2 regions of the Hominenteromicrobium sp. genome follow, and region 2 is predicted to be linked to the other one. Evidence: predicted binding sites of a transcription regulator. Region 2 holds the regulator's gene; the other holds the start of a gene.

Region 1 (4,428 bases), on a different contig from region 2:
CTCCCTCCAAGCCAAGTTCCGCTTCGATTTCCCTGTGGTTCTTCCCTGATTCTAACATCTTTTCTATGGTCGGTAGTAGAACCTGCATATTGGTGTATCTTCGTTTGCTCATAATGAATCCCCCCTGATGTACTTATTATCCTACATCAGGGGGGATTTTGTCTATTGTCCTGTTTTACTGGTTCTGTTCAAATTCCTGTGCGGGGGATCAACGTTTTATGACGTTTTCATGCGGTTTAAGCGCTCTTCATTAGTACATGCCGCCCATGTCCGGTGCTGCCGGAGCTGCGGGTGCAGCCGGCTCCTTGATGTCTGCCACGAGAGACTCGGTGGTCAGAACGGTGGAAGCCACAGAGGAAGCGTTCTGCAGAGCGGAACGGGTGACCTTCGTCGGGTCAACGATGCCTTCGTCGATCATGTCGCCGTAGGTATCGGTCAGAGCATTGTAGCCGTAGCCGACGGTGTTCTTTGCCTTCAGGTGCTCAATGATGATGGAGCCCTCCAGACCTGCGTTCGCAGCAATCTGGCGAACCGGCTCCTCAAGAGCCTTCAGAACGATGGCAGCGCCGGTCTTCTCGTCGCCGTCAACGGAATCGACATAGGCCTTAACAGCCGGAATCGCATCGATGAGTGCGGTGCCGCCGCCTGCGACGATGCCCTCTTCAACAGCAGCCTTCGTTGCAGCCAGAGCGTCCTCAATGCGCATCTTCTGCTCTTTCATTTCGACCTCGGTAGCCGCACCGACCTTGATAACCGCTACGCCGCCTGCGAGCTTTGCAAGACGCTCCTGCAGCTTCTCACGGTCGAAATCGGACGTGGTGGTCTCGATCTGGCTTCTGATCTGGCTGACACGGCTCTTGATAGCCTCGCTGTCGCCTGCACCGTCAACAATGATGGTGTTTTCCTTGTCGATCTTGACCTGACGTGCACGGCCGAGCTGATCAACGGTGGTATCCTTCAGCTCAAGGCCAAGCTCGCTGGAGATGACCTGACCGCCGGTGAGCGTTGCAATATCGGTGAGCATTTCTTTTCTTCTGTCGCCGAAGCCCGGAGCCTTAACGCCCACGCAGGTGAACGTGCCGCGGAGCTTGTTGAGGATCAGGGTGGTCAGCGCCTCGCCCTCAATGTCCTCCGCGATGATGACGAGCTTCTTGCCGGACTGTACGATCTGCTCGAGCAGCGGCAGAATCTCCTGAATGTTGGAGATCTTCTTATCGGTGATGAGGATGTACGCGTCGTCGATGACAGCGACCATCTTGTCGGTATCGGTGACCATGTACGGCGTAATGTAGCCGCGGTCGAACATCATGCCTTCTACGACCTCGCTGTACGTCTCAGCCGTCTTGGATTCTTCAACGGTGATAACGCCGTCGGACGTGACCTTTTCCATCGCGTCGGCGATGAGGTTGCCGATCTGCTCACTTGCAGAGGAAACAGCTGCAACACGGGCAATGTCCTTCGTGCCGGAGACCTTCTTGGCGTTCTTCTCAATCGCCTCAACAGCGGTCTCGGTCGCCTTCTGAATGCCCTTTCTCAGAACCATCGGGTTTGCGCCTGCGGTAACGTTCTTCATGCCCTCACGGATGAGTGCCTGTGCAAGCAGTGTTGCGGTCGTGGTGCCGTCACCTGCAACGTCGTTCGTCTTGGTTGCAACTTCCTTCACGAGCTGTGCGCCCATGTTCTCAAACGGATCTTCAAGCTCAACTTCCTTAGCGATTGTCACGCCGTCGTTCGTGATGAGCGGTGCGCCGAACTTCTTATCGAGCACAACGTTTCTGCCCTTCGGGCCAAGGGTGATCTTAACGGTATCTGCAAGCTTGTTGATACCGCCGAGCAATGCTTTTCTGGCTTCTTCGCCGTAAATGATCTGCTTTGCCATAATAAATTACCTCACAATTCCAAATATCAAAAATAAAGACTGAAACTCAAATTACTCAACGACTGCCAGAACATCGGACTGACGAACGATGGTGTATTCCTCGCCGTCGATCTTCACTTCCGTGCCGGTGTACTTGCCGGTGATGACGCGGTCGCCGGCCTTAAGCTGCATAACAACTTCCTTGCCGTCTACCATGCCGCCGGGGCCTACTGCGATAACACGGGAGATCTGCGGCTTCTCCTGTGCCGCGCTTGTCAGCACGATGCCGCTCTTTGTGGTCTCCTCCGCTTTCTCGGCCTGAATGAGTACTCTGTCTGTCAAAGGCTTAATGGTCATAACTTCCACCTCGGCGCCTAATGCGCCGTATCCTTTCTCCCCGCAGTTCATAAATAAATTTTTCGCGTACAGCGGGGTGCGCCGCGAAACCCGCCGGGGTGCGGCCCGGTCGGTAAAGAAATACAAGTTTAGGTCTCGGGGAACTGTGCCGCTTACGCTTTAGCACTCCTTATCCCCGAGTGCTAAACTTATTCTAATCACTTGGTCAAGAAAAGTCAATAGGAAAATCGCGATTTTTTTGACTTTTAACAGTTCCGTAATAATTTTGTCCTCCGATGTCCTCTGATGTCCGCTTTTTTCATACAAAACCACCCACAAAACGACAAAAAAACAGCCCCGCGCTCGTTTGAAACCGGGACTGTCTTTTGCAAATACAGCTTAAATCATGGAGGCATATTCGTCAAACGGGGCTAAGCTCCGCTTTAAAATGCCATTGATATATGCAATGAGAATGCCGTAGTTCGTGTACGGCACGCCTTTTTCTTCGGCGGAAGACTGTCTGAACTGCATTTCGCGTTCATTCAGCATACAGCCGCCGCAGTGCACAATAAGGGCATACGGCGAAAGATCTTCGGGAAATCCGCCGCCGGAGGTAAACTCGAATTCAAAGTCCTTGCCGGTGTGTTTGCGGATCCATGCGGGCAGCTTCACGGTGCCGATATCGCCGCACTGGCGGTGATGCGTGCAGCCTTCGGAGATCAAAATACGGTCGCCCGCTTTCAGATTCTCAATAGCCGCCGCGCCGCGCACGGCCGTCTCTAAAACGCCCTTGTAGCGCGCAAATAAGATGGAGAATGACGTGAGCTTAATGCGCTCGGGCACGATCTGCTTTACTTTGCCGAATGCCTGGCTGTCCGTAACAACGAGCTTCGGCGGCGTTTTGAGGCCGTTCAGCACGCCCGCAAGCTCTTCCACCTGCGTGACAGAGCATGTTGCACCCGCGTCCAGAATGTCGCGGATGGCCTGCACCTGCGGCAAAATCATGCGGCCTTTCGGCGCGGAGGAATCGATGGGCGTGACGAGCACCACGTGGTCGCCGCGCTCAAGTAAGTCACCCAAAATAACTTTGGTGTTCTGCCCCTTTGCAGCGATGGCGGCAAGCTTTTCCTTGAGCTCAAAAATATGCTCGCCCGTCTTCGCGCTGACCGCGATTTCGTTGTCATTTTCATCTTTGAAGCCGCCGAGGTCGGCTTTATTCAATACGATGATATACGGCACGCCTTTTTTCTCGATGAGCTTTTGCAGTGCGAGGTCTTCCGCACTTTTGCCGACCGTGCCGTCGATGACGAGCACCGCAATATCAGCTTTATTGAGTACCTGCCGGGCGCGCTGCACACGCAGCTCGCCCACGGTGCCCTCGTCGTCCATGCCGGGCGTGTCGATGATGACGACCGGGCCAAGCGGCAAAAGCTCCATGGCTTTCTGCACGGGGTCGGTCGTGGTGCCCTTGACATCGGACACAATGGAGATATTCTGCCCCGTAACGGCGTTCACCACGCTGGATTTACCGGCGTTGCGCTTGCCGAAAAAGGCGATGTGCACACGGTTTGCCGAGGGGGTCTGGTTGAGGTCTGCCATAGAAGTCGCCTGCCTTTTAAAGAATAACCGAAAGTTTTAGAAACGGAAGTCGCGCTCGCCGTGGGCGACCTTTTCAACGTAGCCCTTTGCGATGCTGCGGGTCTTCTCGTTCGGGATATTTTCAAGCTCCTGCGCGATCATCTTTTCGCCGATGGCCTTCGTCTCCGGGGAAGCGTAGTCCTCGAGGAATTCTTTTAAGGTGATGAGTGCGTTCGGGTGGCAGCAGTTCTGGATCTGTCCGCTCTTACACAGGCTCATGAAGCGGTCGCCGGTGCGGCCCTCGCGGTAGCATGCCGTGCAGAAGGACGGAATGTGGTCGGTCTCCATCAGCCAGCGGACGACCTCGTCAAGGGAGCGCTGATCGGAAACGTCGAACTGCTCGGTGTCGGTGGGGCGCTCCTCTTCGGCATAGCCGCCGACGGAGGTACGGGATGCGCCGCTGATCTGCGAAACGCCGAGATTGATAACCTGCGCGCGTACCTTCTGACTCTCACGCGTGGAGATGATCATGCCGGTGTACGGCACGGCGATACGAATAAGTGCGCAGATTTTCGCGAATGTTTCGTCGCTGATGCCGTTATCAAACTTCGTCGGGTCAATGTCGTCGGCTTTTTTAAGGCGCGGCACACTGATGG
Region 2 (4,428 bases):
GAGAGATTTCGTGTACCACATGGCGTAGAGGTCGACGGGGCGGCACAGCGAATACGAGATGCTGCCGGAGGTGATTTCCTCCAAAATGTCGCCGTCCAAGACCCATGAGGCGAACATAGCTAAAAACGCCTGCTGTATCCATGTGTAGTTGACGGCCGCCTGCAAGGTCATCGGAAAAGCGGTGGGGTCGCTGCGGTAAAACGCGTGGTAGGCGAAGATGATCAAAAAGCCCCACGCAAATTGCGTGGAGATGCCTGCCAATGCCGCTGCGCGGTACTGCAAGCCCGTCACACAGCGCAGGCGGAAAAACGAAATGTATTTTTTAAGTTTCACGGCGCACCTCAAATATCAAACTGTTTGTAGAGCGCCGCGAGCGTTTCGTCAATCTGCCCGCTGCCGCCGCGCCGAATGTCGTCGAGTGTGCCGTCTAATAAAATGCGCCCTTTGCCGATGAGCAGGACGCGCTGCGCCAAGGCTTCCACGTCCTGCATGTCGTGCGTCGTTAAAATGACCGTGGTGCCGCGGCGCTTGTTCATATCAAGCACGAATTCGCGCACGGCGATCTTCGATACCGCGTCGAGCCCGATGGTAGGTTCATCCAAAAACAAGATGCGCGGGTCGTGCAGCAGGGAGGCGGCGATCTCGCACCGCATACGCTGCCCGAGCGACAGGCTGCGCGCCGGGGTCTTTAAGAGCTCCGATAAATTCAGAAGGTCGGTTAAATCCCGTAAATTTCGCTTGTAAACATCTTCGGTCACGGCGTAAATGTCGCGGATAAGCTCGAATGAATCAATGACGGGCACGTCCCACCATAATTGACTGCGCTGCCCGAACACAACGCCGATCTGCGAAACATGCGCGCGGCGGTCTTTCCACGGCACGCGCCCGTCGATGACGCAGGTGCCGCTGTCCGGCGTTAAAATGCCGGAGAGAATTTTGATGGTGCTGCTTTTTCCGGCACCGTTTGGGCCAATATAGCCCACGGCCTCGCCGTCTTCAATACGGAAGGAAACATCGTTTAGGGCGTGAATTTCTTCGTACTCGCGGCTGAAAAATGCTTTTGCGGCGTTTTTAAAGCCTGCGTTTCGTTTTCGCACGCGGAAGGTCTTTTGTAAATGCTCTGCCTGAATCATAGTTTACTCCTCTTTTCCGTTAACGGTACGGACTTTCGGGCTAATGCGAACACAGAAACTGAAACACGGGCTATCAGTTTAATATAATTTTCATAAAATGTCAATAATTTGCACAAAAAATCCTAAAATCCTATTACAAAAAGTGAAGTTATGGCGAAGACACTTTTTTCGGTATCTTTACATATAAACAGGAATTTGGCACTGTGGAGCCGGAAATGCTAAAAGAAGCTTCAAAACGGATGCCGACCGGGAAGAATTCGCACATTCACAAAGTATTTACAAATTTTGGTGTTGACATTTCCTGACCTTTGCAGTATAGTATAGACAAGGGTTAGCACTCGGGAACATAGAGTGCTAAAACCTGAGAGGTGCAAGTATGGAACTGACAAAACGCAAACAAAATATACTTGCCTCGATCGTAGACGGATACATTCGCACGGGCGAGCCGGTGGGCTCCAAGTCCATTGCGGAAAAAGCAGGTGTTTCTTCCGCAACGGTGCGCAACGAGATGGCAGAGCTTACGGAGCTGGGGCTTTTGGAACAGCCGCACACCTCCGCGGGGCGTGTGCCTTCACAGGAGGGCTACCGCGAGTTCGTAGATGCGCTGATGCAGCCGGAAACGTTAACGGAAGCCGAAAAGCTTACGATAGACGCGATGCTTGCAAAGAGCGCGTTTGACCCGGAACGATTATTGCGTGGCGCGGCGAAAACGCTGGCGGCTTCTACACGGTACCTTGCGTTGAGCACCACGCCGAGCGGCGCGGATGCAAAGATTAAGGCGGTGCAGTTCGTGCAGACGAGCCGCCGCACCGCAATGCTCATTATGATGAGCAGCGCAGGTACCATGAAAAACAAGGTGTTTCACTGCGACTTTGATCTTTCAAACGAGATTATGCGCATTTTCTTCCGCGTGCTCAACGAGCGCGTGACAGGGCGCGACGTGGCGGAGATCAACCGGGCATTTGTGCAAAACCTTGCGATCTCGCTGGGTGATATGGCAATTTTGATGTCGCCGGCGCTGGCGGCGCTTTTGGAAGTGGCGCTTGAAACGATGCAGACGGAAATTTCCGTAAGCGGTCAGATGAACCTGCTGTTCTACCCGGAATACAAGCTTGGCGGTGCACGCCGGGTGATGGATATTCTGGAAAGACGGGAGCTTTTGACAGAACTTCTCGCAGGCAAGCAGAACCGCACACAGATCAAGATCGGCACAGAGACCGGGCAGAACGCCTTGGCGGAATCGTCGGTCATTTGCTCACGGTACAGCGTGAACGGCAGAGATGCCGGCGCGGTCGCCGTGATCGGCCCGATGCGGATGCAGTACGCACACGTCGCGGCACAAACAGCATATGTCGCAGATCGTGTAGGCGAAATGCTTACGCGCATCATGCGGGAAGAATAGAGAAAGGAGCGTTGCCAGATGGCAGAGGAAAAGAAGCCTGTTCAGGAACCCGAGCAGGAAGCGAATACCGAGCCGGCAGAGGAATCTGCAAAGGCTGCGGAAAAGGAGAAAAAGAAAAAGAAGAGCGAGAAGATTCCGAAAGAGGATTACGACCGCTTGCAGGCGGAGTTCGACAGCCACAAGCAGCAGCACCTGCGCGTGCTTGCCGAGTACGATAACTTCCGCAAGCGTTCCGCAAACGAAAAGAACGCCGTTTACAATAACGCCGTTTCCGATACAATCAACGCGATTTTGCCGGTGGCCGATAATATCGACCGTGCACTGGCACAGGAAAATGTCTCCGCAGAGGATATGAAAAAAGGCGTTGAGATGATTGCAAACCAATTTAAGGCGAGCTTTGAAAAGCTTGGCATCCGAGAAGTCGGTCAGGTTGGCGAGCCGTTTGACCCGGCGCTGCACAACGCGGTGGCGCACATTGAAAGCGACGAGCTTGGCGAAAACGTCATTTCGGCGGTGTTCCAGAAGGGCTACATGCTGGGCGATAAGGTCGTAAGACACGCCATGGTACAGGTAGCAAACTAAATCAGCAAATATCCATTTATATAGTAATTCAGAATTCACACACTCATTTGAGTTAAAGGAAGGTAATTGATATGGCAAAGACAATTGGTATTGACCTTGGTACAACAAACTCTTGCGTAGCGGTTATTGAAGGCGGCGAGCCGGTCGTTATCGCAAACGCAGAAGGCGCAAGAACCACCCCGTCTGTCGTGGCATTCTCCAAGACAGGCGAGCGCATGGTCGGTCAGGTCGCAAAGCGTCAGGCGATTACGAACCCGGACCGCACGATCTCCTCTATTAAGAGAGAGATGGGCACAGATCACAAGGTGACGATCGACGGTAAGAGCTACACCCCGCAGGAAATCTCCGCAATGATCCTCCAGAAGCTGAAGGGCGACGCGGAAGCTTACCTCGGCGAGAGCGTTACGAGCGCAGTTATCACCGTTCCGGCGTACTTCACGGACGCACAGCGTCAGGCAACGAAGGACGCAGGCAAGATCGCGGGCCTCGATGTAAAGCGTATCATCAACGAGCCGACGGCAGCAGCACTGTCCTACGGTATCGATAAGGAAGACGACCAGAAGATCATGGTTTATGACCTCGGCGGCGGTACGTTCGATGTTTCCATCATTGAGATGGGCGACGGCGTACAGGAGGTTCTGGCTACGGCCGGCAATAACCGCCTTGGCGGCGACGACTTTGATAAGCGCGTCATGGATTGGATCATCAACAGCTTCAAGGTTTCCGACGGCATCGACCTTTCCGGCGATAAGATGGCTATGCAGCGTATTAAGGAAGCGGCAGAGAAGGCAAAAATCGAGCTTTCCGGCATGACGAGCGCTTCCATCAACCTGCCGTTCATCACGGCGGATGCGACCGGCCCGAAGCACCTTGACCTCACGCTCTCCAGAGCAAAGTTCAACGAGCTCACCGCAGACCTCGTTGAGAAGACCATGGGCCCGGTTCGTCAAGCACTGAGCGACTCCGGCCTCTCCATCGGTGAGATCAACAAGGTTCTCATGGTCGGCGGTTCCTCCAGAATTCCGGCTGTTCAGGAAGCAGTTAAGAAGCTTATCGGCAAAGAGCCGTTCAAGGGCATCAACCCGGACGAATGCGTTGCAATCGGCGCCGCACTTCAGGCAGGCGTTCTCGGCGGCGAAGTTCAGGGCTTGCTGTTGCTTGACGTTACTCCGCTTTCTCTCGGTGTTGAGACCATGGGCGGTGTGATGACGAAGATCATCGACAGAAACACCACTATCCCGACCAAGAAGAGCCAGATTTTCTCCACGGCGGCTGATGGTCAGACGCAGGTTGAGGTCAACGTTCTGCAGG

Evidence for each region. Region 2 encodes HrcA, which represses chaperone genes, less so after heat shock. Its sites were predicted from a motif close to TGTTAGCACTCNNNNNNNNNGAGTGCTAACA; they were not measured.
Region 1: a site for HrcA is predicted at 2,373-2,403, ahead of groES (co-chaperone GroES). Genes of this name have one in related genera too.

Annotation. Positions count from the first base shown of each region.
Region 1 covers NZ_JBKWAE010000003.1:6,487-10,914, forward strand. The annotation lists gene ACLTX1_RS03035 (imidazolonepropionase) at 1-112, opposite strand, end outside; gene groL (chaperonin GroEL) at 251-1,879, opposite strand; gene groES (co-chaperone GroES) at 1,931-2,215, opposite strand; gene hydF ([FeFe] hydrogenase H-cluster maturation GTPase HydF) at 2,594-3,793, opposite strand; gene hydG ([FeFe] hydrogenase H-cluster radical SAM maturase HydG) at 3,830-4,428, opposite strand, start outside.
Region 2 covers NZ_JBKWAE010000001.1:54,664-59,091, forward strand. The annotation lists gene ACLTX1_RS00240 (ABC transporter permease) at 1-333, opposite strand, end outside; gene ACLTX1_RS00245 (ATP-binding cassette domain-containing protein) at 342-1,133, opposite strand; gene hrcA (heat-inducible transcriptional repressor HrcA) at 1,510-2,535, shown strand; gene grpE (nucleotide exchange factor GrpE) at 2,554-3,117, shown strand; gene dnaK (molecular chaperone DnaK) at 3,189-4,428, shown strand, end outside.